Regions from separate parts of the Variovorax sp. P4_D9 genome, predicted to be linked through region 2. Evidence: predicted binding sites of a transcription regulator. Region 2 holds the regulator's gene; the other holds the start of a gene.

Region 1 (6,268 bases), on a different contig from region 2:
TTGAACGGCACCAGCTGGTTGACGTCGGTCTGGCCGTTGATGATGCGCTTGTCGGCCGCCTTGACGCGGTGCGCGGCGGGCGCGATCGGCGCGGCAGGCTGCGAGGCCGGTGCCGGTCGCAGCGATGCGCCGTCGTCGAGCGTGCGCATCGCGGGGGAAGCTTGAGGGGCAATTTGCGAAGTCGGGAACTCCGACGAGCGGGCGATTGGCGCGCCGCTGTTCGATGTGTGCCGCAGTCCTTGCTGCAGATCCTTTGGCAAGGAGGGCTTGACTTCTTCGTCCCAGGTCAACATAGAAAAATCCAATGCTCAAATTATGTGAGCAACGATGTGAGTTGCAAAGTGCTCCTCACATCGCGCTTCAATTATGTGGTCGTTATGTTGTTCGCATGCATCGCAATTTGTCGGTCGATGCCGCGAACTGCGACAACTTCACGCCGACATCACTGGCAGGCTTCGCAGGTCGGGTCGTCGACACCGCAGAACGCGATGTCGGTCGCGGGCATCGCGCTCAACTGCGCTTGCGCTGCGAGCGCCGCCACTTCGAGTGCGCTCATGCCCGACGATGCATCGCCGCTGCCCGACGACACTGCGTTCAAGCGACCCGATTGCACGGTCGATTTCTCGGCGTGCGTCGCGCTCTGCGTGCGCAGGTAGTAGGTGGTCTTGAGACCGCGCAGCCAGGCCAGCTTGTAGGTGTCGTCGAGCTTCTTGCCCGATGCGCCGGCCATGTAGATGTTGAGCGACTGCGCCTGGTCGATCCACTTCTGGCGCCGCGCCGCGGCCTCGACCAGCCAGGTGGTCTCGACTTCGAAGGCGGTTGCGTAGAGCGCCTTAACGTCCTGCGGCACGCGATCGATCGGGCGCAGCGAGCCGTCGAAGTGCTTCAGGTCCATCACCATCACGTCGTCCCACAGGCCAAGGCGCTTGAGGTCACGCACCAGGTAGTGGTTGATGACCGTGAACTCGCCCGACAGGTTCGACTTGACCGACAGGTTGCCGAAGCAGGGTTCGATCGAGGCGTCGACGCCGATGATGTTCGAGATGGTCGCGGTCGGTGCGATGGCGACGCAGTTCGAGTTGCGCATGCCGTCGGCCTTGATCTTCTGGCGCAGCGCGTCCCAGTCGAGGGTGGCCGAGCGGTCGACCTCGACGTAGCCGCCGCGGGCCTTCTCGAGCAGGTCGAGTGTGTCGGGCGGCAGCACGCCCTTGTCCCACAGCGAGCCCTTGTAGCTCGAGTACTTGCCGCGTTCGCGCGCCAGCTCGGTCGAGGCCCAGTAGGCGTGGTAGCAGATCGCTTCCATCGATTCGTCGGCGAACTGCACGGCTTCCTGCGAGGCGTAGGGGATGCGCAGTTCGTACAGCGCGTCCTGGAAGCCCATCAGGCCGAGGCCGACCGGGCGGTGCCGCAGGTTGGAGTCGCGCGCCTTCTTGACCGCGTAGTAATTGATGTCGATCACGTTGTCGAGCATCCGCATCGCGGTCGCGATGGTGCGCTGGAGCTTGGCCTGATCGACCTTGCCGTCCTTCAGGTGCTGCAGCAGGTTGACCGAGCCGAGGTTGCAGACCGCGGTTTCGGTGTCGCTGGTGTTCAGCGTGATCTCGGTGCAGAGGTTCGACGAATGGACCACGCCGGCGTGCTGCTGCGGCGAGCGCACGTTGCAGGCGTCCTTGAAGGTGATCCAGGGATGGCCGGTCTCGAACAGCATCGTGAGCATCTTGCGCCACAGGTCGGTGGCCTGCAGGGTGCGGCTGGGCTTGATCTCGCCGCGCGCGGCCTTTTCTTCGTAGGCCACGTAGGCGGTCTCGAAGTCGAGGCCGAACTTGTCGTGCAGATCGGGCACGTTGGACGGCGAGAACAGGGTCCAGCTGCCCTTTTCCATCACGCGGCGCATGAACAGGTCGGGGATCCAGTTGGCGGTGTTCATGTCGTGCGTGCGGCGGCGGTCGTCGCCGGTGTTCTTGCGCAGCTCGAGGAATTCCTCGATGTCGAGGTGCCAGGTTTCCAGGTAGGTGCAGACCGCGCCCTTGCGCTTGCCGCCCTGGTTGACCGCCACCGCGGTGTCGTTGACCACCTTGAGGAAGGGCACGACGCCCTGCGATTCGCCGTTGGTGCCCTTGATATGGCTGCCGAGCGCGCGCACGCGGGTCCAGTCGTTGCCCAGGCCGCCGGCGAACTTCGACAGCAGCGCGTTTTCCTTGATCGACTCGTAGATGCCGTCGAGGTCGTCGGGCACGGTGGTGAGGTAGCAGCTCGACAGCTGCGAGCGCAGGGTGCCGCTGTTGAACAGGGTCGGCGTGCTCGACATGAAGTCGAACGAGGACATCACCTCGTAGAACTCGATGGCGCGGGCTTCGCGGTCGATCTCGTTGAGCGACAGGCCCATCGCGACGCGCATGAAGAAGGCCTGCGGCAGCTCGATGCGCGACTTGCGCACGTGCAGGAAGTAGCGGTCGTAGAGCGTCTGCAGGCCGAGGTAGTCGAACTGCAGGTCGCGCTCGGGCTTGAGGGCGGCGCCCAGGCGGGCCAAGTCGAACTGCAGCAGCTTCTCGTCGAGCAGCTCGTTGTCGACGCCCTTCTTGATGAAGTGCGGGAAGTAGTCGGCGTAGGCCTGGGCCCGTTCGGCCAGCGGCACTTCGCGGCCGATGACTTCCTTGAAGATCGTGTGCAACAGCAGGCGGGCGGTGGCGAAGGTGTAGTCGGGGTCTTTCTCGATCAGCGTGCGGGCCGCCAGGATCGAGGCCTTGTAGACCTCGTCGAGCGGCACGCCGTCGTAGAGGTTGCGCATCGTCTCGGCCACGATCGGGCTGGCCGTGATGCTGTCGCCGAGGCCGACGCAGGCCGATTCGATCAGGTCCTTGAGGTCGTTGAGGTCGAGCGCGACGCGCTCGCCGCGGTCCAGCACGTGCAGCGTGGAGACCGCGATCGGCGCGTCCTGTTCGCCCTGCTTCAGACGCTCCTGGCTGCGGCGCTCGCGGTAGAGCACGTAGGCACGGGCGATCTCGTGGTGGCCGCCGCGCATCAGGCCGAGCTCGTCCTGGTCCTGCACGTCCTCGATGTGGAAGGTGCCGCCGCCCGGACGCGAGCGCACCATGGCGCGGACCACGGCCTGGGTCAGGGTGTCGACCGTCTCGCGCACGCTGGCGGAGGCCGCGCCCTGGGTGCCGTGCACCGCGAGGAAGGCCTTCATCATCGCGATCGCGATCTTGTTCGGCTCGAAGGGCACCACCGCGCCGTTGCGGCGGATGATCTGGTAGTGGGCCAGCGCATTGCCGGTGGGCGAGCCGGCGACGTCGCGCTGCTGCGGCGTCGAGGAAACAGCGCGGGAGGCGGAGGGGGTGTTCAGGGCAGTTTGCATGCGATCCTCGGTTGGCTTTCTTGTTCGGGCGGCGGTGCCAGTGCGGCCATGGTTTTGGGCGTTGGGCGCCGGGCAGGGCACACTATATCTAGGGTCTCACGGGCCTACAACCCACTAGATGTAGTGTTTTCTACGAATATCAACGATTGTGAAAATGGCCCCGGGGAGGCCGGATCGCGCTTCTGCCCCGTGGCCGTTGAACGACGGTAGCGCAGCCCGCGGCTGGCGGGCGTTTCCGCTGCTTTTGAGCCTGGAAAGCGCATGGTTGCTACGCCTGAACAGCGGCAGGGCCGTCGCAGCCACGTCGGTTCAGCGACGCATCGCGTGCCGCCGGCCGATTGAAAAAAACTAGCGGCCTATCGCGCCCGGCGGAAGCATGGCGGGGTCCCAGCCTAGTTGCGCCTGCAGCAGCTGCCAGTCGAAGCCGGCGCCGGGGTCCTCCTTGCGGCCCGGCGCGATGTGCTGATGGCCGGCGATGTAGCGGATCGCATGGCGCTGCGCGATTGCGGGACACAGGCTGGTCAGGGTTTCGTATTGCGCGGGTTCGAACGGCCCGCCCTCGATGCCCTCGAGTTCGATGCCAATCGAATCATCGTTGCAATTGGCGCGGCCACGCCAGAAGGACGCACCGGCATGCCAGGCACGGTCGTCACAGCTGACGAATTGCCACAGCTCGCCGTTGCGCCGCACATAGAAGTGCGCCGACACCTCGAGGCCGCGGATGCTGCCGAAATAAGGGTGCGCATCCCAGTCGAGGCGATTCGTGAAGAGTTGCTGGACCTCGTCGCCGCCGTATTGGCCGGGCGGCAGGCTGATCGAATGCAGCACGATCAGATCGATCTCGGCCTCTGCAGGGCGCGGCCCGAAGTTGGGCGAGCGAAGGGTCCGCGCGAAGCGATACCAGCCGTTCTTCCAGAGACCGGCGGGGGCTTCGGCTTCAGTCGTCGACGCCGAAGCCATGGGGGTCGTCGCCGTTCGGGGTCGCGATGCCCAGGCGTGCGATCCGGTAGCGGATCTGGCGCAGGCTCAGGCCGAGCCGGGCCGCTGCGGCGGTGCGGTTGAAGCCGGTCTCTTGCAGCGCCCGGACCAGGATCTCGCGCTCTTGCTGGTCGAGGTAGCTCTGCAGGTCGCTGGGCACTTCGGGCGCCGCCTTCGACGGCGCGGGCGTGGCGGAGGCGGGCGCGGACAGGTAGGCCGGCGGCGCGGGTTCCGACAACTGCGCTTCGGCCGGCAGCGTCGTGCTGCCGGCGAAGTCGAGGTGCAGCATGTCGCCGTCGCTCAAGGCCACGGCGCGGTGCAGCAGGTTCTCGAGTTCGCGCACGTTGCCATGGAGCGGATGCTCCGACAGCCGCTGCAGCACCTCGGTCGACAGCGTCGGCACCGGCATGCCGGAGTCGCGCGCGATGCGCGCCAGCAAGGCCTTGCACAGCGCCGGCAGGTCGCCGCGGCGCTCGCGCAGGGCCGGCACCGCGATCTCGATCACGTTGAGGCGGTAGAAAAGATCTTGCCGGAACCGGCTGGCCTGCACCTCGGCCTGCAAGTCCTTGTGGGTCGCGCTGACGATTCGAACGTCGACTGCGTCCTCCTGGGTCGAGCCGATCGGCCGCACGCTGCGCTCCTGGATCGCGCGCAGCAGCTTGGATTGCATCGCCAGCGGCAGGTCGCCGATTTCGTCGAGGAACAGCGTGCCGCCGCGGGCGGCCTGGAAATAGCCGTCGCGATCTTGCGAGGATCCGGTGTAGGAGCCCTTGCGGGCGCCGAAGAACTCGGCCTCGAGCAGGTTCTCGGGAATGGCGCCGCAGTTGACCGCGACAAAGGGGCCGTCGCTGCGCTGGCTGCAGGCGTGCACGGCGCGGGCGACCAGTTCCTTGCCGGTACCGGATTCGCCGCGCACCAGAACCGGGGCCATGCCGCGCGCCACCTTGGCGATGCGCGCCTTGACGATGCGCATCGGTTCCGAGTCGCCGACCAGGCGCTCGAGCGCGGCCGCGCCGCCGCTGCCGATCGGGATGGCGATCCTGACGCCGTCCTCGGCCCGTTCGTCGACCGGCCGCGCGACGCTGGTGCTGCCCCACTGCGCGGTGGCCCGCACCGCGGAAGCGACCACGGTCCGGAACTGCTTCAGATCGACCGGCTTGGTCAGGTAGTCGAAGGCGCCGGCCTTGAGGGCCTCGACCGCGTTCTCGGCCGAGCCGTAGGCGGTCATCACGACGCAGCGCTCGCTGCGCTGGTCCTGCTGGATCCGCTGCAGGATCTGCATGCCGAGCCCGTCGGGCAGGCGCATGTCGGTGATCACGGCATCGAAGCGGCCGGCGTCCAGGTGCTGCGAGGCCTCGGCGACGCTGCCGGCGGCCTCGACCCGGTAGCCTTCGCGCAACAGCGTGAGTTCGTAGAGCGTGCGCAGGTCGGGCTCGTCGTCGACGACCAGGATCTGGGCGGGGCGCGATGCGGACGGGTTGGGTGTGCTCACGCGGCTATTGTGTCAGCCGGGTCTCGGCCGCGGCAAACGAAACGAAGAACTCGTTACCTTCGGCGCCCGATGCCGACAGCGCGCGGCGCTCGTAGCCGATGGTGGCGCCGTGCCGCTCGCACAGTTCCCGACATAGAAAAAGGCCCAGTCCGCTCGAACGGCTCTCGGAGGAGAAGAAGGGCTCGAACAGATGCCGCTGCACCGCTGGTTCGAGCGGCGCGCCGTCGCTCCAGATCTGCAGCGTGGCCCGGCCGGCGGCATTGAGCCGGGTCGTGACCTGGATCGAGCCGTCGCGGTCCCCCGCGTAGCGGGCCGCGTTGTCGAGCAGGTTCACGAGGATGCGGCGCAGGTGCTCGACGTCGAAGCGGACGTCGCTGCCGGGGGCGTCGAGCGCCAGCACGACGCCCTGGCGCTGCGAATGCAGCACCCATTCCTCGGCC
Region 2 (5,257 bases):
CTCCAGGCGCGAAGGCTGGCCGCCGATTGCAGGCGGCAGGTGGGCGTAGAGCGTCGATCGGGGCGCAGAGCCGTTGAGGATGTCGAGCCCGGGTTCGCGCTCGCCGGCAGCGGCAGGTCGAGGAACCAGCCTCGCCGGGCTTCGCTGCCGGCGTACGGCACCGGATGCGATGACACGGTGCCGGCGCCCCGTGCGCTGTCGACCCGCACGGTCTGGGCCACCAGGCCGACGCGCCCGTCGGTCCAGGGATTCGAGCAGCGTTGTGCCCCGCTGCAGGCGCGGGCGCCGGCGTTGCTCAGCATTGGTCGGTGCCCTGGAGGGTCTGGAGCCGGCCGGCGGAAGACATGCACAGGACACGCGCGGCTGGGCCGTCGGTACTGCCCTGAGGCCTGAGCGTGAACTGCTGGAAGGCGCCCATGTTGTGGAAGCGGCCCATGCGGTTTAGGTTCAGGTAGGTCGAAGGGCTGGCGACGCTGACCGTCGCCTGGAAGCCGCGGGGCGGTGGCCAGTCCAGGATCAGCGCTTCGCCGGGGTCGCGTTGGCCGTAGACCGTCCAGCCGCAGCTCCAGTCCTTGTCGCTCACCGGTGTGCACCCGCCGCCCGAAGCCCTGCGCAGCGTGACGCGGCCGCCGCGCCGGACGCTTCCGAGCGGGCCACGTAGAGGGCGGACCGGAGGTCTTCCTCGGTGCGCAGCCGGTATCGCTCGAGGGTCCGGCCGAAGCCTGGCATCGCGAGCCCGGCCAGGATCGCGACGATAGCGAGCACCACCAGCCCTTCGACCAGCGTGAAGCGGCCAGGGACGAGAGGGCCTGGGAGGGCGGAAGTGGGAGCGCATCGGGCATGAGGAGCCGAATGCTAAGAAGGGTCGCCCCCCTCCTGCGACATCGGGGAGCCTGCCGGGCCGCCCTTGCGCGCGTGCGGTCGGACGGCGGGCCGCAGCGACGATTCAGGACAAAGTTCGCGACAATCCGAGCCCGTCCGGCGGGCTCAGATGTCCCGGAGCAGCTGCCTGAATTCGTCCACGTCCTCGAAGCTCCGATAGACCGAAGCGAAGCGGACGTAGGCCACCTTGTCGAGTTTCTTGAGCTCGCGCATCACGAGCTCGCCGACCTTGGTCGATTCGATCTCGCGCCAGCCGCTGGACAGCAGCTTCTGCTCGATGCGCAGCAGCGCGTTGTCGATTTGCTCGATGCTCACGGGCCGCTTGCGCAGCGCCAGCATCATCGAGGCGCGCACCTTGGCTGTGTCGAAGTCGGCCCGGCTGCCGTCCTTCTTGACAACCACCGGAAAGTTGACGTCCGGCCGTTCGTAGGTGGTGAAGCGCTTGTCGCAGCCGCTGCACTGGCGCCGGCGCCGCACGAAGTCGCCGTCCTCCGACACCCGGGTCTCGACAACCTGGGTTTCGAGGTGACCGCAGAAGGGGCACTTCATGCAGGGCTTCGCTGCTTATTTATAGACGGGGAAGCGGCTGGTCAGCGCATGCACCTTGGCCCGCACCGCATCGATGTTCGCCGCGTCGCGCGGGTTGTCGAGCACGTCAGCGACCAGGTTGGCGGTGGCGCGCGCCTCTTCATCCTTGAAGCCGCGGGTGGTCATCGCGGGCGTGCCGATGCGCACGCCGCTGGTGACCATCGGCCTCTCGGGGTCGTTCGGGATTGCGTTCTTGTTGATCGTCATGTGGGCGGCGCCCAGCACAGCCTCGGCTTCCTTGCCGGTGATCCCCTTGGCGCGCAGGTCGACCAGCATCAGGTGGCTCTCGGTGCGGCCGCTGACGATGCGCAGTCCGCGCTCGGTCAGCGTCTCGGCGACGATCCGGGCATTGGTGACCACCTGTTGCTGGTAGGCCTTGAACTCGGGCGACAGCGCTTCCTTGAAGGCCACCGCCTTGGCAGCGATCACGTGCATCAGCGGCCCGCCCTGCAGGCCCGGGAAGATCGCGCTGTTGATGGCTTTCTCGTGCTGCGACTTCATCAGGATGATGCCGCCGCGCGGGCCGCGCAGGCTCTTGTGGGTGGTCGAGGTGACGACGTCGGCGTGCGGCACCGGGTTCGGGTAGACGCCCGCAGCCACCAGGCCGGCGTAGTGGGCGATGTCGACCATGAAGATCGCGCCGACGTCCTTGGCGACCTTGGCGAAGCGTTCGAAGTCGATCCGCAGCGAGTAGGCCGAGGCGCCCGCGATGATCAGCTTGGGCAGGTGCTCGTGCGCCTTGCGTTCCATGGCGTCGTAGTCGATGGCTTCTTCGGCGTTCAGGCCGTAGCTCACCACGTTGAACCACTTGCCGCTCATGTTGAGGGGCATGCCGTGGGTCAGGTGGCCGCCTTCGGCCAGGCTCATGCCCATGATGGTGTCGCCGGGCTTCAGGAAGGCCAGCATCACGGCTTCGTTGGCCGAGGCGCCGCAATGCGGCTGCACGTTGGCGGCGTCGGCGCCGAAGAGCTGCTTGATGCGGTCGATGGCCAGTTGCTCGGCGACGTCGACGTGCTCGCAGCCGCCGTAGTAGCGCTTGCCGGGATAGCCTTCGGCGTACTTGTTGGTGAGCTGCGAGCCCTGGGCCGCCATGACGGCCGGCGAGGCGTAGTTCTCGCTCGCGATCAGCTCGATGTGGTGTTCCTGGCGGGCGTTCTCGGCCTGGATGGCAGCCCAGATTTCAGGGTCGGTCTGTTCGACCAGGATATTGCGGTGGTACATGGCAGTCCTTCAAGACGATGGTCCTTGTTCTTCAACCAAACAAGGGCTGCCCAGGCGAACGGCTAAACACCTGCCAAGAAAGACCGCAGGCGGCACGCTTCCCAGTGGTAGTCCACGTCAGCGCAATGCACCTGAAAAGGGTTGCGCCTATCGCCAGTCGCGTGCTGGCCGAGTGTAGCCGACGGCGCGAGCCGCCGCCAAAGACCTACGAATCGCCCAGCAGCGCGACCTGCTGCGGGTCGGGGTCGGCGCGCTTCGGCGCGTTCGGCGGCGCCACCACCTGGACCGGGTTGGCCTTCAGCGTCGGCGCGGTCGTGGGCGGGGAACGGCCGGACACGACTTGGCGCAGCCGCTCGTGCTCGGCCAGCACCTTGCCGGCGTAGCCGCCGTCATCGTTGAGGTTGGCGGCGCCGACGTAGTAGCGCAGGCCGCCCTCGAGCGAGCCGGCACGGGCGATGCATTCCTGCAGCACCTTGACGCCGACGCGCATGTTCGTCACCGGGTCAAAGGCGGTCAGGGTGCCGCCGGCGCTTTCGTATTTCTCGCCATGGACCCGGGTCATCACCTGCATCAGGCCCTGGGCGCCGACCTGGCTCTGGGCGAAGGGGTTGAAGCTGGATTCGACCGCCATGATGGCCAGGATCAGGGTCGGATCGAGCTTGGTCTTCTTGCCGAGATCGAAGGCCTCGGCGACCAGCACGCTCAGCGGCTCGGCCGCCACGCGGTATTTCTTGCTGAGCCAGTAGGCGACCGCGGCCTGCGGCTTCGGCAGCACCTGCGGGCTGGCCGCGGTGGTGCGCTCGATCGCGGTGGGCTCGAGGTCGGAGACCGAGACTTCGGGCACCGGCTTGCGGGACTGCAGCCAGCCCATCAGCTGCTCCTCGCCGGTCTGGCGCAGGTCGGGGCGGGCGGCCAGCGCCAGCACCGCGAACACGGTCGCCAGGCCGAGCAGGGCGAAGCTGTTGTGAGTGATCTCGAAGAAGCCGTCGACCACGTCGGACACGAAGGTCCTTACCCCCCGGGCCGTGGCATCTAACGCCTGTTTCATCGCTCTTCCTTTCTGTGCGGCACCCGGTTGCGACGCCACGGCGGACGAAGAAGAGGGAAGCGGCGCTTGGATTGGTACGAATCAGGTCCGCGCGAAAAAGGGGAGAGGGCGCGGCCGCCTGATCAAGCCGGCAGATGCCGGCAGCGGATTTTTGGAGGATCCGGCCGCTTGGCGGCTCGGTATGGAAGGCATTCTAGGAGTGGCTAAATACACAGTCAAGAATAAGAACTAAGCTTGATATTCTAATTTTGATGCAAGAAATGTATGAAATAGTGCACGAATCGACGCCTGAAGATCCATTGAAAACGCGATTTGCAATCGCGGTCGACAGCGCGTACGCTGAAGTGGCCTGAGCTATCAGGCGTCTACCAAGGTCCAGTGGCCCGACGAGAAATCCGACGGTCCAGCGGCTGCGGCCCAACGGTGGCAATCCCTTGCTGCCAGCATGACCGGAACGATTGAACTTCCGGTCGAGCGAAAAGATGGCATGGGCGTTGCGCCCGCCATCGAGCCCGGAGGCCTGACTTCGCGTCGAGCCGCCGGGCTTTCTGTTTCTGCGGACCGCATGGCGTTTGGGGCACACTCCCCCCTCGATGAATGCTGCTTTGCTGAAACAGAACAAATGGGTGCGGCGCGGGGGAATGGCCCTGCTGGTCCTGCTGGCGGTCTGGTTGATCGCCTGGCTCGCGATACCGCCGATCGTCAAGGGGCAGGTCCAGAAGATCGCCAGCGAGAAGCTGGGGCGCCAGGTCACGGTCGGCAAGATCGACTTCAAGCCCTGGACGCTCGAACTCGCCGTGAGCGACCTACGCATCGCCACGGCCGACGGCAGCCAGCCCCAGGTGGCGGTGAAGCGTCTCTACCTCGATGCCGAGCTGCAGTCGATCCTGCGCCTTGCGCCGGTGATCGATGCGGTCCGGATCGAGGCGCCGGCGATTCAACTGACGCACCTGGCCGATGGCCGCTACGACTTCGACGACATCCTGGCCAGGCTGAAGGGGGCACCGGAGCCGCCCGATGCGCCCGCGAAAGGGCTGCCGGGCTTCGCCATCTACAACATCGCGATCACTGACGGCGCTGTCGATTTCGTCGACGAGACCGTCAAGCGCCGGCATGAATTGCGCGATTTCGCGCTCAGCGTGCCCTTTCTCAGCAACCTGGCGTCGAAACGCGAGATCAAGACCGAGCCGAAGCTGGCGTTCGTCCTGAACGGCAGCAAGTTCGATTCGGCCGCGCAGTCGACGCCCTTCGCCGACAACCGCAAGACTGACGCCCAAATCAGCTTCCAGGGACTCGACCTGGTGCCTTACCTGGGCTACATCCCGGGCGGCCTGCCGGTCGCGCTGCAGGCGGGCAAGCTCGACGCCGAGCTGAAAATCGACTTCGAACAGGCGGCGACAGCCGGGCTCAAGATCACCGGCAGCATCGCGGCCAACGGCATCAAGATGGCGGATTCGAAGGGTCGCGACCTGCTCGGCTTCAATTCGCTCCGGATCGCGCTGGCCGACCTCAGGCCGC

The links. Region 2 encodes NrdR, which represses ribonucleotide reductase genes. Its sites were predicted from a motif close to CACNANATNTNGTG; they were not measured.
Region 1: the regulator NrdR is predicted to act here: its motif matches at 3,471-3,484, upstream of AC1DY5_RS00020 (ribonucleoside-diphosphate reductase subunit alpha).

What each region holds. Positions count from the first base shown of each region.
Region 1 covers NZ_JBFUIU010000001.1:511-6,778, reverse strand. The annotation lists gene AC1DY5_RS00025 (ribonucleotide-diphosphate reductase subunit beta) at 1-293, opposite strand, end outside; gene AC1DY5_RS00020 (ribonucleoside-diphosphate reductase subunit alpha) at 443-3,358, opposite strand; gene ampD (1,6-anhydro-N-acetylmuramyl-L-alanine amidase AmpD) at 3,707-4,318, opposite strand; gene AC1DY5_RS00010 (sigma-54-dependent transcriptional regulator) at 4,296-5,828, opposite strand; partial or broken gene AC1DY5_RS00005 (sensor histidine kinase) at 5,833-6,268, opposite strand, start outside.
Region 2 covers NZ_JBFUIU010000150.1:5,759-11,015, forward strand. The annotation lists gene AC1DY5_RS17775 (hypothetical protein) at 1-302, opposite strand, end outside; gene AC1DY5_RS17780 (GspH/FimT family protein) at 296-835, opposite strand; gene nrdR (transcriptional regulator NrdR) at 988-1,431, opposite strand; gene glyA (serine hydroxymethyltransferase) at 1,447-2,691, opposite strand; ZMP/ZTP riboswitch at 2,733-2,862, opposite strand; gene AC1DY5_RS17795 (lytic transglycosylase domain-containing protein) at 2,897-3,739, opposite strand; gene AC1DY5_RS17800 (DUF748 domain-containing protein) at 4,333-5,257, shown strand, end outside.